Regions from separate parts of the Vibrio sp. KUL80 genome, predicted to be linked through region 2. Evidence: predicted binding sites of a transcription regulator. Region 2 holds the regulator's gene; the other holds the start of a gene.
What was found. The regulator PurR, encoded in region 2, represses purine synthesis genes. The targets are predictions, from matches to a motif close to TNANGNAAACGTTTNCNTNA.

Region 1: a site for PurR is predicted at 2,844-2,863, ahead of ihfA (integration host factor subunit alpha). Genes of this name have one in related genera too.

The regions. Positions count from the first base shown of each region.
Region 1 covers NZ_AP045841.1:1,932,055-1,936,584, forward strand. Annotated here, with positions in the region: gene AC6I8U_RS08920 (peptide MFS transporter) at 1-711, shown strand, start outside; gene AC6I8U_RS08925 (thiopurine S-methyltransferase) at 764-1,417, opposite strand; gene AC6I8U_RS08930 (RelA/SpoT domain-containing protein) at 1,649-2,425, shown strand; gene ihfA (integration host factor subunit alpha) at 2,507-2,800, opposite strand; gene pheT (phenylalanine--tRNA ligase subunit beta) at 3,266-4,530, opposite strand, start outside.
Region 2 covers NZ_AP045841.1:2,369,720-2,374,249, forward strand. Annotated here, with positions in the region: gene torR (two-component system response regulator TorR) at 1-350, opposite strand, end outside; gene torD (molecular chaperone TorD) at 632-1,285, shown strand; gene purR (HTH-type transcriptional repressor PurR) at 1,623-2,627, shown strand; cyclic di-GMP riboswitch class I at 2,807-2,895, shown strand; gene AC6I8U_RS10910 (TfoX/Sxy family DNA transformation protein) at 3,013-3,603, shown strand; gene AC6I8U_RS10915 (TVP38/TMEM64 family protein) at 3,722-4,405, shown strand; gene AC6I8U_RS10920 (putative signal transducing protein) at 4,406-4,530, shown strand, end outside.

The DNA of each region.
Region 1 (4,530 bases), 440 kb from region 2:
CGACTAAAAATGGGCACCATCCTCATTATGACATTTCTGACGACATGCTTTTTCGTCTACTACGGTCAAATGATGACATCGATGAACATTGTTGCCATGAACACACTTAAAGGTGAGTTGTTTGGTTTCATTCCACTCGAACCAGAAGCCGCAATGGCAATGAACCCATTGTGGTGTATGGTAGGTGGTCCGATTATCGCGACCCTATTTAGCCGCCTAGAAAAAAACAATATTCACTTGTCGACATCGACCAAGATCGCCGCAGCGTTTGTCTTTACTGCGATTGCATTTGGTATCTTAACCTACTTTATCTCAACCGTTGGCGAAGACGTTGCCATCAGACCTGAAGTTTTCCTCGCAGTTCACTTCTTCCAAGCGATGGCTGAAGTCGTGGTTGGCTCTATGGTTGTGGCCTTTATCTTGTCGGTTGCACCACATCACATCGAGAACTTCTCTGTGAGTTTGTTCTCTGTCGCGATCGCTTTAAGCGGTATTGTTGGAGCAGCGCTATCGACCAATATCGCTCTAGAAAAGGGGCAACAACTTACCCAACATATCGCTCAAACTGTGTACGGGGAATACTTTCAGTTGCTAACTGTTATGGCGGTTGTCATGATTGGTGTAGCGCTCGTTGCATCGAAAGTCATCCACAACATGTTGAAAGCTGCGGTGGAGGCTGAACTGGGAGCAGGAGAATTAGTGAAGCAGTAAAAGAGTAGAGACAAGAGCGGCAATCAGAGTGTTATTGCCGCTCACATAAAGATTAACCTTGATGTGTGATCAACCAAACCTCTTCAGCAAAGCGGGTCAATCCTTGCTGAATTCGACGGTGATTACTATCTGCTTCTTCACGCTCTAGAAGTGTCACTTCAAACTCATCGCCGAAGTGCTGCGCCACTTCTGAGTTTGGTACGCTGTAAGGAGGGCCCGCCATTTCACTTTGAACATAATCAAGCGTGATAAGAAGAATGCGACCACCCGGTTTCAGAGACTGTTTAAGTTTCTCAACGTACTGTGTTCGTAACTCTTCCGGCATTGCGATGAGAGCAGCGCGGTCATAGATAAGCTCTACAGGTTGAATCGGTGCGGTAAAGTAGTCGCCGACATAGATGTTAAGCTCATCAAACTGATACAACTCAAACTGACCGTTTATCGGTGTCACCATCGGTGTGTAGAAATGTTCAGCGAAAAATGAACGTACGGCGATTTGGCTAAGTTCAACACCTTGAACATCTTCATGGCGTTGGGCAAGCCAGACAAGATCTTCGGATTTGCCACAAAGTGGGACAAAAACCTTGTCTTCGCGTTTTGGGGATAAACGCTCCCAATACTTGATGAGTAACGGGTTTACATCTTCCAAGTGGAAGCCAATTTTATTAGCTGCCCATTTGTCGTGCCAAAGTTCAAAATCGTTCATTTATGGTTCATGTTCGCTGTAGATAATGGTTAACGTAGAGTTTACAGAGTGCAGACAAAATGTCACACCCAATCGCGTAGATTTTTATTAGCGATAGGCATCACAGTTTACAAACTCTGTTACACAGTTTGTGTTGGGTTTTCCTATGGGAACCCCATATTATTACTAGCAACACTCCTGCGCGTTAACGCCTTTTTTGTACCCGTTTTTGTAACGTAACTAGGAGAGAGAATGAGCACGTTTCTTCGTACTGCAGCACTAATGCTATTGGTACTCAGCCGCGCACCTGCATTTGCGGCTACGCTTAATCAATCCGATTCCACCCCAACAAAAGGAAAGCAAGAGCAAAACGAAGTTTGTCCATCTGTATTCAAACACAGTCTTAGTGGCTTGTACGGCATCGATGCTGTTCAAGGCGCTGCCTTCCAACCCCATAACGATTTTGACATCTTGTACAGCAAAGCCCACCAAGCTCAACATGAACTAGAAGCGCTTTGTAAAACGACCGCCCTACTGACTGACACCGACGCGTACTTCGCAGGCGTAAAATCTGCTGAGCGTGCAAAGGTGAAGATCGATACTGAACTTAATGGTCAGGTAAACCAAATCACAGACCTAGCTCGTGGCACTATCGTCGCTAAAGACGTGGAGAGCCTTGTAGGCGCCTATGAAGCGCTTAGCCGTGAAGCGCAAGTCGTGCGTGTAAAAAACCGCTTTAAAAACCCTGCAGCGTCCGGATACCGTGACCTGAATATGTTGGTGAAACTGCCTAAAACCGGGATTATTGCTGAAGTCCAACTTCACCTTAAAGACATCGCCGACGTGAAAAGTGGCCCTGAACACGATCTATATGAAATCGTCCAAGGTATTGAACGACGAGCGGCTGCTGAAAAACGCGAGCTCAACGAGTTTGAAACCGCACAGATTGCCAGCCTAAGACGTCAATCGATGGAGCTGTATCAGAACGCGTGGCAACCATACATCACAACGAATATTCGAGCAGCGTAATAAACTCGACAGGGACTTTAAACAACCAATAGAAAAACAAAAAGACCACGCTAGGTGGTCTTTTTGTTTAACAGTAGGACATTAATCTACTTTGATGTTCTCGACTCGAGCCTTCAGTTTCTGACCCGGACGGAATGTCACTACGCGTCGAGCGGAAATGGGAATGTCTTCACCAGTTTTAGGATTTCGACCTGGACGCTCATTTTTATCGCGCAAATCAAAATTACCAAAACCCGACAGTTTTACCTGTTCGCCACTTTCGAGTGATTTTCTAATCTCTTCGAAAAACACTTCTACCGTTTCCTTGGCATCCCTTTTACTGAATCCGAGTTTCTCAAATAGGTTCTCAGCCAGATCGGCTTTTGTGAGCGCCATAAAACTCCCCTCAAAGCTAATTCATACCTTGTTATCATAGTGATAACGCTAAAGATTTCGTTCGACCAATCAACAACATAACGGCCTAACTTTGAAAAGTGTAAGCCAACCTTCTGATTTTCGCCAACTTTTTTATTTCAGAGTAATGTCAGGATTTTGCGTTAACTTTTAGCAAGTTATCGTAAAATCAGCATATTATGGATGCATAATTTACCACAAAACCCTACGGCAATATTTATCACTAATATGGAGCCATAAGTTAGACAAAAATAAATTACAAACAAAGTACAAAATAGTGATATTGATACAGTGTAGACGAAAATTATGCCTTAAAAACAGTGAGTTGCGAAGATTATAGGATATGAAACCAGTTTGTTTTCGCTGGTTATATTAGATATAAAAAAAGCGAGTTACTTTTCAGTAACTCGCTTTTTCAGGCAAATTGCGTTAATGCGCTAACCGCGATTAGTCACGCAGTGATGCACCAAATTTCTCAGAAACATGGGCAACGATTGCGTCTACTGCACCCGCGATATCAGCATCTTCAAGCGTACGCTCAACAGATTGCAGAGTAAGTGCAATTGCTAGGCTCTTCTTACCTTCTTCAACGCCCTTACCAACGTAAACGTCAAACAGTTTCGCGTCTTTCAGGAACTCGCCGCCTTGTTCTAGACAAGCTGCAACGATGTCGCCAGAAGCTACTGCTTCATCAACAACAACAGCGATGTCGCGACGGTTAGCTGGGAACTTAGAAAGCCCTGCTGCTTCTGGAATCACTTTCGTGTTGATCGCTGACCATTCTACTTCGAATACGATAGTGCGACCGTTTAGACCGAACTTACGCTCAAGCTCTGGGTGAACCGTACCAATCACACCCACTTCTTTGCCATCTACAACGATTGCTGCAGATTGACCTGGGTGAAGTGCTGGATGTTTCGCTGCAGCAAATGAGTAGGCTTTCTCGTTTGCAGACAGTTCTAGAATCGCTTCTAGGTCACCTTTTAGGTCAAAGAAATCAACGGTGTTGGTTTCAATGTCCCAATGCTCTTCACTGCGTGTACCTGCAATCACACCTGCAAGCATAGGCTCTTGGCGCATACCGTTTTCAGCGTTCTCACAAGGGATAAAACGTAGGCCGTATTCGAATAGACGAACACGTGGCTGCTGACGCTTCTGGTTGTGAACAACCGTATTGAGAAGACCTTGGATAAGACCAAGACGCATTGCTGACATTTCCGCAGAGATTGGGAAAGGCAGAATCAATGGCTCAACGTCTGGCACAACAAGTTTTTGTTGCTCTGGCTCAACAAAGCTGTAAGTAATCGCTTCATGGTAGCCACGATCAACAAGCAGATCGCGTACACGTTTCAGCGGAAGATCCGCTTCAACGTGGTTGTGCATCTTAAGTGTTGCAGCAGGGTGTTGATTTGGAATGTTGTCGTAACCGTAGATACGACCCACTTCTTCAATCAGGTCTTGTTCGATTGCGATGTCAAAACGCCATGTTGGCGCAACGCCCGTCCAACCTGTATCCGTTTTCGTAACTGTTAGACCTAGACGCTCTAGGATCTCAACAACTTCAGAGTCAGCGATGTGGTGACCAAGAAGTGAATCTAGCTTAGTGCGGCGTAGTTCAACGGTGTTCGGCTTAGGCAGGTCTGCGTCAGACTCAACAGTAACCACAGGTGCCACTTCACCGCCACAGATCTCAACTAGAAGCTCTGTTGCAC
Region 2 (4,530 bases):
AATAGGTTTTTTACTCGCACTAACAGTTCGCGTAGCTCAAACGGCTTAGTGACATAGTCGTCTGCACCCATCTCGAGGCCCACGATGCGGTCGATACTATCAGTGCGACCGGTTACTAAAATAATTCCAATGTCTGACTGACTTCTTAACTCTCTTGTTAGCATCAAACCATCTTCACCAGGCAGGTTAATGTCTAGCATGACGAGATCGATACTGGATTCTTCCAGCACCTGACGCATCGTCTGACCATCTTCAGCTTCGCTAACCAAGTAGCCTTCATTTTCGAAGTAGCCAGCCAGTTTACTGCGAGTGACTACGTCATCTTCTACAACCAAAACGTGATATTTCATCTGTGGTTTCTCAATCTTGTCATGACAAGGACATTCTATTCATAAACATTCACAATTCTAGTCTACATCCCCTCATAGGCATGGAAACCTTACTATTTTTTGATTCAAAACAACCAAAACGATTGCGTCTCATATGCAACGAATACTCGTGTTAACTTACCCTTAAAGAAATTAATTTTTGTCTTATTTTTTCATAAGTTAACTCAATTTTTCACACAACAAGTTATTGCTATTCATCTTTATTGGCTAAAATAGGGTTATCATTTTTGGAGATTATTCAAATGCAAGAAATCAAAGCATTTAATGAGCAACGCGCAGAAATCTATTGGTGGCTTTCAAGCCTATTCGCTGCCGAGCTCACTGATGATGAACTCAACAAATACCACAGCCCTGAAATTCGCTCTTTCTTATCTGGCTTAGGAGAAAACCCTTCCCTAAAAGAACCCATTCAGGTCTTTACAGAGTCCTTGAACCGCCTTCAAGTCAGAGAAGACGCACAATTAGAGCTTTCTGCCGATTTTTGCGATCTATTTTTAAAGTCGGACAAGCACGGCGCATTGCCTTATGCCTCTATGTATATTGGTAAGTCTGGTCTTTTAAATGATCAACCTGCACAGGATATGGCTGACCTGTTAGCTAAGCACAGTGTGGCAGTGAATAAGGACTTAAATGAGCCAGCGGATCACCTCGCGATCGAGCTAGATTTTCTAGGCAACTTAATCATTCGCTCCAATGAGCTTGAAGCGGAGGCACATATGAACGATGCGCTGCACGAGCAAGCAGAGTTCATCAAGAACTACTTGATGACATGGCTACCTCAGTTTGTTGCGAAATGCCAAACTCACGACGAGTTTGGGTTTTATGCCGCTGCCGCTAAACTACTCGAAGCATTCTGCCAACTTGACTACACCTACCTAGAGGGTGAGCAAGGCTAGCCAACCTTAAAGCGCAAATCATTTGCATCACATCTGTGAGAATTAATTTGCGCTTTAGTTATAAATTTATTGGATAAGTCATTGCCAGCGCCCAAACCTAAGTCTACAATCCGCCGTTTAAATGCAAATGCCATTGGCATTCAACGCGGACTTGTGTCCAAAAATACCTGTTGAAATCTACGCTCTGAGCTTTTTTCGCCGCGGCTTGCATGCAACTTTCGGTTTTCGCAGCCAAATACTATGTTTACAACAACATAGCGTTATAAATTTGCAAAGACCACTATACTTGAAGCGGTACCAACGTTAATTATCAAGCCGCGACTAATAGGATATCACTATGGCAACTATTAAAGATGTCGCCCGCCTTGCAGGCGTTTCAACGACCACAGTATCCCACGTTATTAATAAGACTCGCTTTGTTGCTGAAGCAACTCAAGAAAAAGTGATGGCGGCGGTCGACGAACTCAACTACGCACCAAGCGCCGTTGCACGTAGCTTAAAATGTAACTCAACGAAAACCATTGGTATGTTAGTGACTCAGTCCACTAACCTGTTCTTTTCTGAGGTTATCGATGGTGTTGAGAGCTACTGCTACCGCCAAGGCTACACGCTGATCCTATGTAACACTGGTGGCGTGTATGAAAAGCAACGCGATTACATTCGCATGCTGGCAGAGAAACGCGTGGATGGCATCCTCGTGATGTGCTCTGATCTTACCGAAGAGCTGCTAGAGATGCTTGAGCGTCACGCCGACATTCCTAAAGTTATCATGGACTGGGGCCCAGAAAGCTCACAAGCGGACAAGATCATCGATAACTCTGAAGAAGGCGGTTATCTGGCAACGAAGTTCCTGATCGAAAAAGGTCACACGGATATTGCCTGCCTGAGTGGCCATCTAGAAAAAGCCGTGTGCCAAGAGCGTATCATCGGTTACAAACGTGCCCTTGCTGAGGCAGGTATCGAGATGAAAGATGATCGTATTCTTGAAGGCAACTTCGAATGCGATACAGCCGTTATCGCAGCTAACCGCATCGCAGCAATGGAAGACCGACCTACCGCTATCTTCTGTTTCAACGACACAATGGCGTTTGGCTTAATGAGTCGCCTGCAACAACTGGGTGTGCGCGTACCTGAGGACATCTCTGTCATTGGATACGATAATATTGAGCTAGCTGAGTACTTCTCGCCACCACTAACGACGGTTCACCAACCAAAACGTCGTGTAGGTAAAAACGCGTTTGAGATTCTATTAGAACGAATCAAAGATAAAGGTCATGAAAAGCGCATTTTCGAAATGCACCCAGAGATTGTTGAACGCGACTCTGTCAAAAACCTTACATAATGCTGACAAAAGTGCCTTTCTAGGCACTTTTTTTTGAACTTCATTCAAATTTTCACCTTTCAATTGTTAGTTTTTTACGCACCCACAGGCACAAATAATCCGTCATTATTTGAACCAAGATCACACTTCTAAAAATGAGTAATGATAGGATTATGTTGTTTTCATTTATTCTATGCATGTCACGCACAGGGCAAACCATCTGAAAGGGTGGGACGCAAAGCCTCCGGCCTAAACCAATTTTTAATTGATAGGTAGCGGGGTTGCCGATGGCAAGGGGAGAAGGCTCAGTTATGGCATATGCCTAACAGAGCTCTGACACCTGATTGCTATACTCTCGGACCTGATTCTGGTGACACAATCAATAACACCGAGAAAAGAATAAAGCATGGATAATCCTATACTAAAAAATTCAATGCAATTATTCGCTCAGCTTGGAAGAGTAAAGTCTCGCTCCATGTTTGGGGGATTTGGCATCTTCGTAGATGATACGATGTTTGCCTTAGCAGTGAATAACAAATTACATATCAGAACTAACCGTCAGACCGTATCCACCTTCAAAAAACTGGGTTACAAGCCTTATGTTTATAAAAAGCGTGGATTTCCCGTTGTTACTAAGTACTTCGCGTTACCTGAAGACTGTTGGCAAGATCAAGAAGGTATTCTCGATCACGCTAAACAGGCACTCGAGTTCGCGAAAACTGAGAAAGAGCAACAATCCGAAGCGAAACCTAATCGCCTGAAAGACCTTCCTAATCTTCGCCTTGCCACTGAGCGTATGCTCAAAAAAGCAGGCATTGAATCAGTGGTTGAACTTCAGGATCATGGTTCGGTTGAGGCTTTCAAGGCCATTCAGAGAACCCATTCAAGTACCGTAGGTTTAGAGCTTTTATGGGCTCTTGAAGGTGCGATAAATGGTACTCATTGGTCTGTGATTCCTCAGACTAAAAGAGATGAACTGGCTCGCTTAATTAATTAAGCTACGGTAATCTCAAGAAAAAATCAGCCTTATGGCTGATTTTTTTGTATTAGCTGAAAGGAAAAACATACTCATCCTTTCTACTACACTAATACTGAGTCATCAAAAGGATATCGTCATGAGCAAGAAGCTGATACTAGGATTGGTTTTGGTTGCTGTCGTCATTTACTTAGGCATCAACTTTGGTCAACACCTCACACTAGAAAACGCAAAAGCACAACAAGTCGCACTGAGTGAATACATCAATGAGAACTTCGTGGCTGCTGCCCTCACCTATTTCTTCGCTTACATAGCGATTACTGCATTCTCTGTTCCAGGCGCTGCCGTGGTTACCTTACTTGGCGCCGCATTGTTCGGCTTCTGGACAAGTCTACTGCTCGTTTCATTTGCTAGTACCATAGGCGCTACATTGGCATTCTTGAGCAGTCGCTTCCTACTTCGCGATTGGGTACAAAGTAAGTTCGGTTCGAAACTTGAGACGATCAATAAAGGTGTCGAAAAAGACGGTGCTTTCTATCTATTTTCTCTAAGACTCATTCCTGTGTTCCCATTTTTCTTGATTAACTTATTGATGGGTCTCACGCCAATTCGAGTCTCTAAGTATTACTTGGTGAGTCAACTGGGCATGCTGCCAGGAACTGCAGTATACCTCAATGCAGGTACCCAGCTAGCGAACATTGACAGTCTATCAGGCATTGTTTCCCCTACCGTGTTGGCATCGTTTGCCCTACTCGGTTTGTTCCCACTTATTGCCAAATGGATTATGGGGAAAATCTCTCGCTCACCACAGGTACAGGAATAGATGAAGATATTTGTAGGCAATAACCCACCAGAAACACATATTGTCCAACAGCAGTTGATGGCTGAAGGTATAGAGTGTGAAGTACGAGGCGAAGGTGTTTTTGGGTTACGAGGGGAAGTACCGTT